One region of the Streptomyces sp. NPDC002403 genome, then DNA from elsewhere that is predicted to be linked to it. Evidence: predicted binding sites of a transcription regulator. Region 1 holds the regulator's gene; each other region holds the start of a gene.

Region 1 (5,208 bases):
AGCACGAAGGACTTCGTCGAGAAGGACTACTACAAGGTCCTCGGCGTCCCCAAGGACGCCACCGACGCCGAGATCAAGAAGGCGTACCGGAAGCTCGCCCGCGAGTTCCACCCGGACGCCAACAAGGGTGACGACAAGGCGGAGGAGCGCTTCAAGGAGATCTCCGAAGCGAACGACGTCCTCGGTGACAGCAAGAAGCGCAAGGAGTACGACGAGGCGCGCGCCCTCTTCGGCAACGGCGGCTTCAGGGCCGGACCCGGAGGCGCGGGAGGCAACTTCAACTTCGACCTCGGCGACCTCTTCGGAGGCGGCCAGGGCGGTGGCCAGGGCGGCGGAGCCGGCGGTTTCGGCGGCGGCGGTCTGGGCGATGTCTTCGGCGGCCTGTTCAACCGGGGCGGTACGGGGACACGGGTGCAGCCGCGCCGCGGCCAGGACATCGAGTCCGAGGTGACGCTCAGCTTCACCGAGGCGGTCGACGGGGCCACGGTCCCGCTGCGGATGTCCAGCCAGGCTCCCTGCAAGGCGTGTTCCGGCACCGGCGACAAGAACGGCACCCCCAGGGTCTGCCCGACCTGTCTCGGCACCGGCCAGGTCTCGCGCGGAACCGGCGGCGGCTTCTCGCTCACCGACCCCTGCGTGGACTGCAAGGGCCGGGGCCTCATCGCCCAGGACCCCTGTGACGTCTGCAAGGGCAGCGGACGGGCGAAGTCCTCCCGGACCATGCAGGTCAGGATTCCGGCGGGCGTCTCCGACGGCCAGCGGATCCGGCTGCGCGGCAAGGGCGGTCCGGGCGAGCGCGGTGGACCGGCCGGCGATCTGTATGTCGTGGTCCACGTCGGCGCCCACCCGGTCTTCGGCCGCAAGGGCGACAACCTCACGGTCACCGTGCCCGTCGACTTCACGGAGGCGGCGCTCGGCGGCGAGGTGAAGGTGCCCACGCTCGGCGGACCGCCGGTCACCCTGAAGCTGCCCGTGGGCACCCCCAACGGGCGCACGATGCGCGCCCGCGGCAAGGGCGCGGTACGCAAGGACGGCACCCGGGGCGACCTGCTGGTCACCGTCGAGGTGGCGGTCCCCAAGGGCCTCAGCGACGAGGCCAGGGACGCACTGGAGGCCTACCGGAAGGCGACCGCGGGCCAGGACCCGCGGGCGGAACTGTTCCAGGCGGCGAAGGGAGCTTGAGGTGGACGGCCGACGACGTAATCCGTACGAACTGACCGATGAATCCCCGGTGTACGTGATCTCGATCGCGGCCCAGCTCTCGGGCCTGCATCCGCAGACGCTGCGCCAGTACGACCGCCTCGGCCTGGTCTCGCCCGACCGCACGGCCGGGCGCGGCAGGCGCTACTCGGCCCGCGACATCGAGCTGCTGCGCACCGTGCAGCAGCTGTCGCAGGACGAGGGCATCAACCTCGCCGGCATCAAGCGCATCATCGAGCTGGAGAACCAGGTCGCCGCGCTCCAGCAGCGCGTCGCCGAGCTCTCGGCGGCCGTGGACGGCGCGGCACAGGCGATGCAGCAGCGCGAGGCCCAGGTCCACGCCTCGTACCGGCGTGATCTGGTGCCGTATCAGGACGTGCAGCAGACCAGCGCGTTGGTGGTCTGGCGGCCGAAGCGTCCGAAGGACTGAGCGGGGCGGGCGGCCGGGCCGGGCGCGGCTGACGCCCGGTGGACCGCCCGCCCGCGCGCAGAAGGGCCGGGGAGCCGACTCACGGGTCGGTTCCCCGGCCCTTTGCCGTACACCGACGCGAAGACGAGAAGACGAGAAGCCGCTCGCGGGGCGGGCGGGGCCTCAGCTCTGCTCCTCTTCCAGGATTCCCGACCGGGCTATCAGATAGCCGAGCTGGGCCCGGCTGTTGCTGCCGAGCGCGGCGGCGAGTTTGGCGACGTGGGCCCGGCAGGTGCGGACGTTCATGCCGAGACGGCGGGCGATGGAGTCGTCCACGTGGCCCTCCACGAGGAGCTGGGCGATGGAGCGCTGGACCCCGCTGATGCCCAGGGAGGTCGGTTCGTACTTGACCTCCTCACGCAGTGGAGCCGCTCTGGTCCAGAAGTGCTCGAACACGTTGGCCAGGTACTGCACGAGCCCGGGGTGGCGCAGTTCCAGGGCGACCTGGTCGTCGTCGCTGGCCGGGATGAAGGCGACGGTCCGGTCGAACACGATCAGGCGGCCGATGAGCTCTTCGAGCGTGCGTATCTCCACGTTGTCGTCGGTCATGCGTTCCGCGTACGCGAGTGTGCTGGGGCTGTGGCGCGCGGTGTGCTGGTAGAGGGTGCGCATGCTGACGCCGCGGTGGATCACGGACAGGCCGCGTTCCAGCGACTTGCTGAGACGATGCTCGGTCCGGCCGCCGCCGGGCTGGACGGTGAGCACTTCGGTGCGGCACTCTGCGGTGGCGAGATCGAGGGCCGCGTTGATCCGGTTCCCGCCCTCCAGCACGGTGATGGCGTGGGTGCTGGGCGGCCCCAGAGTGCTGATGTCCATGAACGGCTCGAACGACTCCGTCAGTTCGACCGAGTGCCGGCGCCGTTCCAGGATCTCGCGCTCGATGGGATGCAGATGTTGCGCAAGAGCGGTGGACGGCGGAACGGGCCGGAGCCAGGCCGCGTCGTCCGGATCGGGATGCAGCAGCGCGAACTCCATCAGGCAGGGCGCCGGTTCCACTTCGGCGCGGGCGATGCGTCCCAGCCGCAAAGCGCTGGCGTAAAGGTGTGCTCCCGCGTCGCACAGTTCGGTGATCCCGTGAGAATGTGTCGGCTTTGTGTTGCTTGTGGTCATATCGTCACCCCCCAGGTTCCTGAACATGCAGGAACATGATGCATCTACTCAGTGGTGCTGGCGTGCCCAGGTGAGACATCGTCTTAGGTGCGGGGGAGAAGAATCCACAAGTGAGGACGAAGCCGACTATGTATAAGCGAATGCATCGCTCGGCGCTTGCCGTCTCGTTCGTCGCGGCCCTGGGCATCGGGCTGCTGGGCGGCAGCGACATTGGCTGGAGCGAGGACAGTGTTGCCGGTGGCGACATCGGGTGGGCTGTCCAGGCCGCGGCCGACGGTGACATCGGGTGGCCGGTCGCACCTGCCAAGTCGTCCGACATCGGGTGGGTCGTCCAGGCCGCGGCCGACGGTGACATCGGGTGGCCGGTCGCGCCCGGCAAGTCGTCCGACATCGGCTGGGTCTCGCCCACCGACATCGGCTGGGTCTCGCCCACCGGCTCCGCCGCGGCCCGCACAGGCGCATGACCATCCCGCCGGACGACCGGACCTTCCGGCGAGAGATGGCCACGGCCTACCGATCAGGCTGGCATTTCATCGATCTCGTCACTGCCATCCCCCACTGTGGCGACTCGTTGATGGTCACTCTGTTCGGCGACCCCATCGTTGTCGCACGTGAAGAAGACGACGAAGTACGTGCCTACCGTTGCCTGCGCAAGCCGCGTGGAGCCCCGCAGCCCGTTCGCTGTGCGATTCGGTACGACATGATTTTCGTCAACCTCGACCGGCGGGACCACCAGCTGTTCGAGCCAGAGACTATCTCCGCCACCCCCCGCAGTGCCTGAGCGATCCCCCGTCGTTCCATGTCGCTCAGTCACTCCCCCACACAACGGCGCCATCGTGACCTGAACACGATGGCGCCGTTGTGCTTTTCCCGGCCGTGCCCGCCGCGCCCTTCCCGGCCCGGCGCGATCCCCGGCCGACGGGCCGCTCAGGCCCTGCCGAGCGCCCGGTCCACGGTGATCTCGATGACGATCCGGTCCGGGTTGGGCTTCGGCGTGCGCTCGTAGCGTTCCGTGTAGCGGCGTACCGCGTCGGCCACCGCCTCCGGCTCCGTGCGCACCGTCGCGCGCCCCTCCAGCGTCGCCCAGCGCCGCCCGTCGATCTGGCAGACCGCGACCCGTACGCCGTCCGGGCCCGCGGCCAGGACGTTGGCGGCCTTCCGGGTGTTCTTGCCGGTGATGACGCGCGCCAGCCTCGTCTCGGGGTCGTACGTCACGCCCACCGGCACCACGTGCGGTGTGCCGTCGGGGCGGGGCGTGGTCAGGGTGCACACATGGCGTGCGCGCCAGAAGGCGAGGTACTCGGGGCCGGGGTTCGTCACGTCTACTGCCATGGGGACAGCGTAGGCAGCGCGGACGCGGCGCCGGCCGCGCCGTGGGCCCGCTGCGGTGGCGGAGGGCCGGTGCGGCCGGTTCACTCGAAGCACCGGGACAAGGGGCGGGACTGGCGCGGACAGCTCCCGGCATCAAGTTGAGTGGAGTAGACTCAACATTGGCTTGAGTGGAATAGACTCAACTTTATGCACGTTGACTAAGTCAGTGTTGTGGAGAGGGCAAGTCGCCGCAAGGAGGAGAAAGCGCACGTGGACGCCGAGCTGACCAACAAGAGCCGGGACGCCATCAACGCGGCCACCAGCAGGGCCGTGAAGGACGGGCACCCCGATCTGACCCCCGGGCACCTGCTGCTCGCGCTGCTCGCGGGCGAGGACAACGCGAACATCACCGATCTGCTCGCCGCCGTCGAGGCCGACCAGATCGCCGTACGCACCGAGACCGAGCGGCTGCTGGGCGCGCTGCCCAGCGTCACCGGGTCGACCGTCGCCCCGCCGCAGCCCAACCGCGAGCTGCTCGCCGTCATCGCCGATGCCGCGCAGCGCGCGAAGGAGCTCGGCGACGACTACATCTCCACCGAGCACCTGCTGATCGGCATCGCCGCCGAGGGCGGCCGCGCCGGTGAGATCCTCGGTGGGCAGGGGGCCAGTGCGAAGAAGCTGCTGGACGCATTCGAGAAGAGCAGGGGAGGGCGCCGGGTGACCACACCCGACCCGGAGGGGCAGTACAAGGCGCTGGAGAAGTTCGGTACGGACTTCACCGCGGCCGCACGCGAGGGCAAGCTCGACCCGGTCATCGGGCGCGACCAGGAGATCCGTCGCGTCGTGCAGGTCCTGTCCCGCCGCACCAAGAACAACCCCGTGCTCATCGGTGAGCCCGGCGTCGGCAAGACGGCCGTCGTCGAGGGCCTCGCCCAGCGCATCGTCAAGGGCGACGTCCCGGAGTCCCTGAAGAACAAGCGGCTCGTCTCGCTCGACCTCGGCGCGATGGTGGCGGGTGCCAAGTACCGCGGTGAGTTCGAGGAGCGACTGAAGACCGTCCTTTCCGAGATCAAGGACAGCGACGGGCAGATCATCACCTTCATCGACGAGCTGCACAC
Region 2 (5,208 bases), on a different contig from region 1:
CTGCGCGGTCAGGCCGACTGTCTGCACTCCGTCCCCGGCCGGGGCCGCCCCCTCCTCCGAAGAGGAGGAAGAGGCGTCCTTCGGCTCAGCTCCGTCAGGGGTGGCGCCGGAGGGGACGTCGGGCTTCTCCTCGAAGCCCGGGGTCTCCTCGGTCACACCGCACCGCCCTTGGCGTCCTTCTCGTCGTCCACGATCTCGGCGTCGACGACGTCGTCGTCGGCCTTGCCCTGGGCGCCCGGCTGCGGGTCACCCTGCGGGCCGCCGTCGGCCTGGGCGTTGGCGTACATCGCCTGGCCGAGCTTCTGCGAGACGGCCGCGACCTTCTCGGTGGCGGTACGGATCTCGGCGGTGTCCTCGCCCTTGAGCTTCTCCTTCAGCTCGGTGAGCGCGGTCTCCACCTCCGTCTTCACGTCGCCGGGGACCTTGTCCTCGTTGTCCTTGAGGAACTTCTCCGTCTGGTAGACGAGCTGCTCGCCCTGGTTGCGCGACTCGGCGGCCTCGCGGCGGCGGTGGTCCTCCTCCGCGTACTGCTCGGCCTCCTCACGCATCCGGTTGACCTCGTCCTTCGGCAGCGAGGAGCCGCCGGTGACGGTCATCTTCTGCTCCTTGCCGGTGCCGAGGTCCTTGGCGGCGACGTGCATGATGCCGTTCGCGTCGATGTCGAACGCGACCTCGATCTGCGGGACGCCACGCGGGGCCGGCGGCAGGCCGGTCAGCTCGAACATTCCGAGCTTCTTGTTGTACGCCGCGATCTCGCGCTCGCCCTGGTAGACCTGGATCTGCACGGACGGCTGGTTGTCCTCGGCCGTCGTGAAGATCTCGGAGCGCTTGGTCGGGATCGTGGTGTTGCGCTCGATGAGCTTGGTCATGATGCCGCCCTTGGTCTCGATACCGAGGGACAGCGGGGTGACGTCGAGGAGCAGGACGTCCTTGACCTCACCCTTGAGGACACCGGCCTGGAGCGAGGCGCCGATGGCGACGACCTCGTCCGGGTTCACACCCTTGTTGGCCTCCTGGCCACCGGTCAGCTCCTTGACGAGCTCGGCGACGGCCGGCATACGGGTGGAGCCACCGACGAGAACGACGTGGTCGATCTCGGAGAGCTGGATGCCCGCGTCCTTGATGACGTTGTGGAACGGGCTCTTGCAGCGGTCCAGGAGGTCGGCCGTGAGCTGCTGGAACTGCGAGCGCGTGAGCTTCTCGTCCAGGTGCAGCGGGCCCTCGGCGGACGCCGTGATGTACGGCAGGTTGATCGTGGTCTCGGTCGAGGACGAGAGCTCGATCTTCGCCTTCTCCGCGGCCTCGCGCAGACGCTGGAGGGCCATCTTGTCCTTGGACAGGTCCACGCCGTGGCCGTTGGCGAACTGCTTCACCAGGTAGTCGACGACGCGCTGGTCCCAGTCGTCACCACCGAGGTGGTTGTCACCGTTGGTGGCCTTCACCTCGACGACGCCGTCACCGATCTCCAGGAGCGACACGTCGAAGGTGCCGCCACCGAGGTCGAAGACGAGGATCGTCTGGTCGTCCTTGTCGAGCCCGTACGCCAGAGCGGCGGCGGTCGGCTCGTTGACGATACGCAGGACGTTCAGGCCCGCGATCTCGCCGGCCTCCTTGGTCGCCTGACGCTCGGAGTCGTTGAAGTACGCGGGGACGGTGATGACCGCATCGGTCACCTTCTCGCCCAGGTACGACTCGGCGTCACGCTTCAGCTTCTGCAGGATGAAGGCGCTCATCTGCTGCGGGTTGAAGCTCTTGCCGTCCAGGTCGATCTTCCAGTCGGTGCCCATGTGGCGCTTGACCGAGCGGATGGTCCTGTCGACGTTGGTCACTGCCTGGCGCTTGGCGACCTCTCCGACCAGCACCTCGCCGTTCTTCGCGAAGGCGACGACGGACGGCGTGGTCCTGGCGCCCTCTGCGTTGGTGATGACGGTGGGCTCGCCGCCTTCGAGAACGCTGACGACGGAGTTAGTCGTGCCCAGGTCGATGCCGACCGCACGTGCCATTTCAATTCCTCCAGCTTGACTACTTGAGTGGATCTGACTCAAGGATGCATGACACCCGTCCCACTGTCAACAGACCTGAGCCGAGTCGACTCAACTATCGTGCGGACACCTAGCACCACCTGCGGATTTCCCCTGTGCGAGACCTGCACGGGAAAGCACACGCGAGGCGCGCGGGCCGATCACGCACGACACTCCCCGCCCCCCGGCCACGCAACCCCTCCCCATCATCGCCGCATGGGATCGTTCTGTCACAAAATGCCGTGAGCCACGCAAAACCGGCACTCGATCCACCGTGAACCCCTGGCAGGTGCGAACGATGCAGACACAGCAGAGGCGGAGTGCGGCACGCACCCGACGACGGAACCCGCACCGGGAGCGACCGTCGGCCAAGCGCGTACTGGACCTGACCCTCGGCTCGGCCCTCCTGGCCCTGACCTCTCCCCTGCTCGCCACGGGCGCCGCCGTCCTTGCGGCGCGACGGCCCCCCGGCGGCGTACTGACCCACTCGCCCCGGGTCGGGCAGGACGGCCATGTCTTCGTACTGCGCTCACTGAGCACCCGGAGGCTCCGGCTCGACCTGCTCTCCAGGCTGCCGTACGTCGTACGGGGAGACCTCTCCCTGGTCGGCCCGGAGCCCCTGACCCCGGACGAGGCGGACGCGGGGCGCAGCACGGACCCGGGCACCCCTCCCGCCGCGAGACACTGGCGGCAGGAACTGAAGCCGGGCCTCACCGGCCTGGCGCAGGTGCGCTCCCGCTCCGGGATGCCGTGGGACGAGCCGGCACTGCTGGACCAGCACTACGCCGAGCACCACGGAGTGGGAATGGACCTGGCCATCCTGGCGAGAGCCGTGCACGCTCCGCTCCGCGAGGCGGCCCGAGGGCTCACCCGGCGCGGAAAGGCACGCCTGAGCGACACAGATCACCGCCTGTCCGGCTACAGCGCGGCAGAAGAAGTGGGTAGTGTCAGCACAGACTGATTAAGTTACTGCTTAGTAATCCCGGATAATCGCCAGTACTCGCTCATTGACGCTGGATTCCACCCTCGCAGGCCCGAGGAGCCCCCAAATGCAACTCGCCGCGATCATCGTGTCGCTGGTTCTGATCGTGGTCGGCGTGGCCCTGTTCCTCCGCGCCCTCCTGCAGATCTACAACTTCATGCGGCTCGGCCAGAACGTGCCCGCGGGCACCCGCACGGACGAGCCCGCACAGCGCACCCTCACCGTGGCCAGGGAGTTCCTCGGCCATACCCGGATGAACCGCTGGGGCATCGTCGGTGTCGCGCACTGGTTCGTGGCGGTGGGCTTCTTCTCGCTGCTGCTGACGATCGTCAACGCGATCGGCCAGCTCTTCAAGGCCGACTGGCTCCTGCCGATCATCGGCGACTGGGCGCCGTACAACGTCTTCGTCGAGTTCATCGGCACGATGACCGTGCTCGGCATCCTGACCCTGATCGTCATCCGCCAGCTGGCCCACCCGCGCAAGCCGGGCCGCAAGTCCCGCTTCGCCGGGTCCAACTTCGGCCAGGCGTACTTCGTCGAGGCCGTCATCCTCATCGTCGGCGTCTGCATCTTCATGCTGCACGCCCTCGAAGGCGCCCAGCACCACGTCGACGGCTACGAGTCCTCCTTCTTCATCTCGTACCCGGTCGTCAACTGGCTGGAGGGCATGGACGTCTCCACCCTCCAGAACCTCACCTACTTCTTCGCCGGCCTGAAGATCGCGACCTCCTTCATCTGGATGATCACGGTCGCCCTGAAGACCGACATGGGTGTGGCCTGGCACCGCTTCCTGGCCTTCCCGAACATCTGGTTCAAGCGCGACGCCAAGGGCGAGACCTCGCTCGGCGAGCTGCTCCCGATGACCTCCGGCGGCAAGGAGATCGACTTCGAGGACCCGGGCGAGGACGACGTCTACGGCGTCTCGCAGATCGAGCACTTCTCCTGGAAGGGCCTGCTCGACTTCTCCACCTGCACCGAGTGCGGCCGCTGCCAGTCGCAGTGCCCCGCCTGGAACACCGGCAAGCCGCTCTCCCCCAAGCTCCTGATCATGTCCCTGCGCGACCACGCGCACGCCAAGGCCCCGTACCTGCTGGCCGGCGGCGGCAAGACGATGGAGGGCGAGGAGAAGGCGTCCGAGGAGCAGCTGAAGGACGTACCGGCCGCGGCTCTCGCGGAGGCCGGGCGCCCGCTGATCGGCACGGCCGAGGAGAACGGCGTCATCGACCCGGACGTGCTGTGGTCCTGCACCACCTGCGGTGCGTGCGTGGAGCAGTGCCCGGTCGACATCGAGCACATCGACCACATCGTCGACATGCGCCGCTACCAGGTGATGATCGAGTCCGCGTTCCCGTCCGAGGCGGGCACGATGCTCAAGAACCTGGAGAAGAAGGGCAACCCCTGGGGCCTGGCGAAGAAGCAGCGCGTCGAGTGGACCAAGGAGGTCGACTTCGAGGTCCCGATCGTCGGCAAGGACGTCGAGGACCTCACGGAGATCGACTACCTGTACTGGGTCGGCTGCGCCGGCGCCCTGGAGGACCGGGCGAAGAAGACCACCAAGGCCTTCGCCGAACTCCTCCACATCGCGGGCGTCAAGTTCGCGATCATGGGCGGCGACGAGAAGTGCACCGGTGACTCCGCCCGCCGCCTGGGCAACGAGCCGCTGTTCCAGCAGCTCGGCCAGGAGAACGTCGCGATGCTGAACATGGCGTTCGGCGAGGACGACGAGGACGACTCGACCAGGAAGCCGAAGTCGTCGAAGAAGATCGTCGCGACCTGCCCGCACTGCTTCAACACCATCGCCAACGAGTACCCGCAGCTCGGCGGCGAGTACGAGGTCATCCACCACACCCAGCTGCTCCAGCACCTCATCGACGAGGGCAAGCTGATCCCGGTGACCCCGGTCGAGGGCCTGATCACGTACCACGACCCGTGCTACCTGGGCCGTCACAACAAGATCTACACCCCGCCGCGCGAGATCATCGCGAAGGTCCCGGGCCTGCGGAACGAGGAGATGCACCGCCACAAGGAGCGCGGCTTCTGCTGCGGCGCCGGTGGTGCCCGGATGTGGATGGAGGAGCGGATCGGCAAGCGCATCAACAACGAGCGCGTCGACGAGGCCCTCTCCCTCGACCCGGACATCGTCTCCACCGCCTGCCCGTTCTGCCTGGTCATGCTGACCGACTCGGTCAACGGCAAGAAGAACGA
Region 3 (5,208 bases), on a different contig from region 1:
TGGCCCGCATCGCCCGGGTCTTGACCGTGCCCTCGGGTATGCCGAGGAGCCGCGCCGTCTCGCGGGTCGTCAGCCCGTCGATGACCGTGGCGCGCAGGACCTCCCGCAGCTCGGGCGAGATCCGGTCGAGCGCGGCGCCCACATCCCCGTACTCCAGCCCGGCGAGCACCCGTTCCTCGGCGGACGGCACGGTGGCGGCCCACTCGTTGGTCCCGGTCCGCTCGGCCCGGGCGGCGAGACGGGTACGGGCGTCGGCCCGCTGCGCGTCCACCAGCCGGCGCGAGGCGATCACCCACAGCCAGCCGCCGACCCGGAAGCCGCGGTGCGAACCGGCGGAGCGCCAGACCGTGACAAAGGTGTCCTGAAGCACCTCCCGTACCGTCTCGGCATCCGCGCACCGCCTGCCCAGCCGGGCCAGCAGCCAGCCGGCATGCCGGTCGTAGAGCGTCGCCAGGGCCTCCGTGTCTCCCTGTGCGACGGCACGCAGCAGGGCGTGGTCGTCGTCCGGGTCCTCCCCCGAGGGGCGCAACAGCTTCACACCCCTCTATCGGGCCACGGATCCGAGCCGGTTCACGGACGGCGTGTGTGGCTCACGCCACAGGCGGTCTGAGGGAGGATCACCGAGGGTGAAACGTTGCCTCGGGGGGCTTGTCATGGAAAGGGACCTTGCGAGGTGCATCAGCGTACGGACAGGGCGGTCCACGAAGAACCCCGCGAGGCTCCGCTGCTCGACGTCGTCCCGTGCCAGAACCGCGCGGCCGCCGTCCCGTGCCGGGACCGTACGGGCGGCCCCGCGGCCCCGCCGAATCCGGTCCACAGGTCCTACCGGTGGCCGCGGCTGCTCCCGACACCCACCGGAACCCCTTTCACCTTCGGCTACCTGCTGGTGCTGGTCGCCACGTCCCTCTTCATGGAGTACGCCGATCCCGGCACCGTCGCCGCCGTGCTGCGCGAATCGAGCACGGACGTCGCACACCTCGGCGAGACCCCGCTGCTCGTCCTGGTCGCCAGCGCCCTGTGGGTCGTCGGCGGGCTCACCTCCCCGTACGTCGTCGCCTTCGCCCTCGTACTGACCGCGCTGGAACGCCGCATCGGGGGGTGGCGGACCGCCGGGGTGTTCGTGCTCGGCCATGTCGTGGCCACGCTCGCCACGGAGATCCCGGTCGGGCTCTCCGTGGTCGCCGGGCATCTGCCGGAGTCGTCCCTGCACCGCCTCGACTACGGCATCAGCTTCGGGCTGATGGCGAGCGTGGGCGCGCTGAGCGGGCTGTTCACCCCGCTGCTGCGGGTGCTGGTGCTCGGCGGGGTGGGCGTGATGCTGGCACGGGACCTGGTCGAACTGAGCAACCCGCTCACCAACTGGGGCCATCCGCTGGCGCTGCTGCTCGGAGTGGCCTGCTGGCCGCTGCTGCGCCGGGCCGGTGCGGCCAAGGGAGCGGTCAGGGGCGTGGCGCCTTCGCGCCGTGCACCGTGAGGTACTCGGCCGCCGGCCAGGGTGCCAGGTCGTCGATGAGCATCGCGACGACGGCCGGGTCGGCGCAGGGGGCGCGGCCGGCGCGTGCGGCCGGCCGCAGCTGCTCGGTCCGCTCCGGGTGGTCGGGGTAGTAGCGGGCGAACACCTCGGCGGACTCGGCGAGGTCGCTGGTCCAGCCGCGCCGGCGCGGCATGACCAGGGTGAAGCCGGACCGTACGAGCCGTCGCGCCACGCCGCGTACCAGGCGTCGGCGTCAGGCCTCCGTGGTGGCTCCGGCGGCCCTTCGCCGCCATCGCCGTTTCACGAGAGCGATCGGATGATCGCTCAGAGCGAACACTCCCCGGGGAACAATGAGCGGCTCAGGAGCATTGAGTCTGCATAGCTCAACTTGACTGCCGAAGGGGAGATCATGGCTACCGATTCCGATGCGGTCACTCCGCTCGCCCTGCCCGTGCTGCCGCTCGACGACGAGGTCGTGCTGCCCGGGATGGTGGTGCCTCTGGACCTGTCCGACACCGATGTACGTGCCGCCGTCGAGGCCGCACAGGCCGCGGCCCGGGACGGCGGCGGCAAACCCGAGGTGCTGCTGGTGCCGCGGATCGACGGGACGTACACCGGGACCGGTGTCATCGGCACCGTCGAGCAGGTCGGACGGCTTTCGGACGGGGATCCGGGCGCGCTGATCCGCGGCCGGGGCCGGGTGCGGATCGGGGCCGGGACCAGCGGGCCGGGCGGGGCGCTCTGGGTGGAGGGGACCCGGATCGACGCGGTCGTCCCCGACCCGCTTCCCGGAGCCGCCGCCGAGCTGGTCAAGGAGTACAAGGCGCTCGCCACCAGCTGGCTGAAGAAGCGCGGCGCCTGGCAGGTCGTGGACCGGGTCCAGCAGATCGAGGACATCTCCGCGCTCGCCGACAATTCCGGTTACTCGCCCTTCCTCACCACCGCCCAGAAGGTGCGGCTCCTGGAGACCGCGGACCCGGTCGCCCGGCTGAAGCTCGCCATCCAGTGGCTCGGCGAACACCTCGCCGAGCAGGACGTCGCCGAATCCATCGCCAAGGACGTCCAGGAGGGCGTCGACAAGCAGCAGCGCGAGTTCCTGCTGCGGCGCCAGCTCGAAGCCGTGCGCAAGGAGCTCTCCGAGCTCAACGGTGATCCGGAGGACGAGTCCGACGACTACCGGGCCCGCGTCGAGGCCGCCGACCTTCCCGAGCACGTCCGCGAGGCCGCGCTCAAGGAGGTCGACAAGCTGGAGCGCTCCTCCGACCAGAGCCCCGAGGGCTCCTGGATCCGGACCTGGCTCGACACCGTCCTCGAACTGCCGTGGACCGAGCGGACCGAGGACGCCTACGACATCCGGGGCGCCCAGGAGATCCTCGATGCCGAGCACGCGGGGCTCCAGGACGTGAAGGAGCGCATCACCGAGTACCTCGCCGTCCGCAAGCGGCGCTGCGACCGCGGCCTGGGGGTCGTCGGCGGGCGGCGCGGCGGTGCCGTGCTGGCGCTGGTGGGGCCTCCGGGCGTGGGAAAGACCTCGCTCGGCGAGTCCGTCGCACACGCCATGGGCCGCAAGTTCGTCCGCGTCGCGCTCGGCGGTGTGCGGGACGAGGCGGAGATCCGGGGCCACCGGCGTACGTACGTGGGCGCCCTCCCCGGACGGATCGTGCGGGCCATCAAGGAGGCCGGCTCGATGAACCCGGTCGTCCTGCTCGACGAGATCGACAAGGTCGGCTCCGACTTCCGGGGCGACCCGGCCGCCGCCCTGCTCGAAGTCCTCGACCCGGCGCAGAACCACACCTTCCGCGACCACTACCTGGAGGTCGAACTCGACCTCAGCGATGTCGTCTTCCTGGCCACGGCCAATGTGCTCGAAGCGATCCCGGAGGCCCTGCTCGACCGCATGGAGCTGGTCCGGCTGGACGGCTACACCGAGGACGAGAAGGTCGTCATCGCCCGGGACCACCTGCTCCCGCGCCAGCTGGAGCGGGCCGGTCTGGAGAAGGACGAGGTGACGCTCGACGAGTCCGCGCTGCGCAAGCTGGCCGGCGAGTACACCCGTGAAGCGGGCGTACGCAATCTGGAGCGGGCCGTCGCCCGGCTGCTCCGCAAGGTCGCGGCCCAGCACGAACTGGGCGACCGGGAGCTTCCGTTCACGGTCACCGAAGCGGATCTGCGCGCTCTGATCGGGCGTCCGCACCACGTTCCCGAGTCCGCCCAGGACCCGGCCGAGCGCCGTACGTCGGTGCCCGGTGTGGCCACCGGACTCGCGGTGACCGGCGCGGGCGGCGACGTGCTGTTCGTGGAGGCGTCACTGGCCGACCCGGAGACCGGGGCGTCCGGACTGACCCTCACCGGTCAGCTCGGCGACGTCATGAAGGAGTCCGCGCAGATCGCGCTGAGCTTCCTGCGGTCGCACGGTGCGGAGCTGGAGCTGCCGGTCGCGGACCTGAAGGACCGCGGCGTGCACATCCACTTCCCGGCGGGCGCGGTCCCGAAGGACGGCCCGAGCGCCGGCATCACCATGACGACGGCGCTGGCGTCGCTGCTCTCCGGACGGCTGGTCCGTACGGACGTGGCGATGACCGGTGAGGTCTCGCTGACCGGACGGGTGCTGCCGATCGGCGGCCTGAAGCAGAAGCTGCTGGCCGCGCACCGGGCCGGGATCACCACCGTGGTGATCCCGAAGCGGAACGAGGCCGACCTCGACGACGTCCCCGCCGAGGTCCTGGACACGCTGGAGGTCCACCCGGTGACCGATGTCCGCCAGGTCCTGGAGATCGCCCTGGCCCCGGCCGCCGCGGCAAGGCCCGAGGAGAGGATCCCGGCGGCCGCCTAGGGGTTTCCGTTCGGATCACGCCGCCCCCCGAGGCCGGCATGGTCCGAACGGGACGCCCCGGGCCGGGTCCGTGAAGTCCCGCCCGCCCGGCAACGGGTGGGCGGGACCTTCCGTGTCCGCGTGTTCCGTGCCCGGCTCAGGGGCGGTAGATGGTCCCCGGGACCGGCTCGGCGGGCGCCATCAGCTGCGGGACGGTGACGAAGGTGTAGCCCTGCTTCTTCAGCTCGTCGATGATGCCCGGCACCGCGGGCACCGTGCCCTTGTAGATGTCGTGCAGCAGGATGACGCCGTCCTTGCTCGCCTGGTCCAGGATGCGCTTCTTGATCAGCGCCGAGTCGGTCGTGGAGTAGTCCTTCGCGGTGGCGCTCCACAGGATCTGGGAGAGCCCCAGGTCGCGGCTGATGTCCGAGACGGTGTCGTCGGTGCGGCCCTGCGGCGGGCGCATGAGGCGCGGCTTCTTGCCGGTTATCTCCGCTATCGCGTCCTGCGTCTTCTTCAGCTCGGCGCGTATGTCGGCCGGCTTGCGGTCCGTCAGGACCTGGTGCGTCCAGGTGTGGTTGGCCACCTCGTGCCCCTCGGCGGCGATCCTGCGCACGGTGTCGGGGTGCTTCTTGACGTGGTTCTTGCCCAGCAGGAAGAAGGTCGCGTGCACCTTCTTCTCCTTGAGGATGTCCAGCAGGTGCGGGGTGTCCTCGCCCGGTCCCGCGTCGAAGGTCAGCGCTATGCACTTCGCCTTGCGGCAGTCCACCGGACCGAAGGAGCCCTTGGCGTCGGAGCCCGCGTCACCGCGCGCCGAGGCGGGCGCGGTGGTCTGCATGGAGCAGCCGCTCAGCGTCAGGGTGAGCGCCGTCACAAGGGCGGCGGCCAACCCCGTACCGATCGACTTCGTCTTCATGGACAA

What was found. The regulator HspR, encoded in region 1, represses chaperone genes until heat shock. The targets are predictions, from matches to a motif close to TTGAGNNNNNNNNNCTCAA.
Region 2: the regulator HspR is predicted to act here: its motif matches at 2,027-2,045, upstream of dnaK (molecular chaperone DnaK).
Region 3: the regulator HspR is predicted to act here: its motif matches at 1,843-1,861, upstream of lon (endopeptidase La).

What each region holds. Positions count from the first base shown of each region.
Region 1 is NZ_JBSFBQ010000018.1:108-5,315, forward strand. Features, by position in the region: gene dnaJ (molecular chaperone DnaJ) at 1-1,182, shown strand, start outside; gene ACWCPY_RS20820 (heat shock protein transcriptional repressor HspR) at 1,184-1,630, shown strand; gene ACWCPY_RS20825 (helix-turn-helix transcriptional regulator) at 1,793-2,779, opposite strand; gene ACWCPY_RS20830 (hypothetical protein) at 2,908-3,243, shown strand; gene ACWCPY_RS20835 (Rieske (2Fe-2S) protein) at 3,240-3,560, shown strand; gene ACWCPY_RS20840 (pyridoxamine 5'-phosphate oxidase family protein) at 3,707-4,111, opposite strand; gene clpB (ATP-dependent chaperone ClpB) at 4,361-5,208, shown strand, end outside.
Region 2 is NZ_JBSFBQ010000036.1:612-5,819, forward strand. Features, by position in the region: gene grpE (nucleotide exchange factor GrpE) at 1-156, opposite strand, end outside; gene dnaK (molecular chaperone DnaK) at 153-2,003, opposite strand; gene ACWCPY_RS30265 (sugar transferase) at 2,320-2,982, shown strand; gene ACWCPY_RS30270 ((Fe-S)-binding protein) at 3,071-5,208, shown strand, end outside.
Region 3 is NZ_JBSFBQ010000011.1:94,820-100,027, forward strand. Features, by position in the region: gene ACWCPY_RS15450 (RNA polymerase sigma factor) at 1-538, opposite strand, end outside; gene ACWCPY_RS15455 (rhomboid-like protein) at 674-1,474, shown strand; gene ACWCPY_RS15460 (hypothetical protein) at 1,440-1,706, opposite strand; gene lon (endopeptidase La) at 1,884-4,307, shown strand; gene ACWCPY_RS15470 (polysaccharide deacetylase family protein) at 4,444-5,202, opposite strand.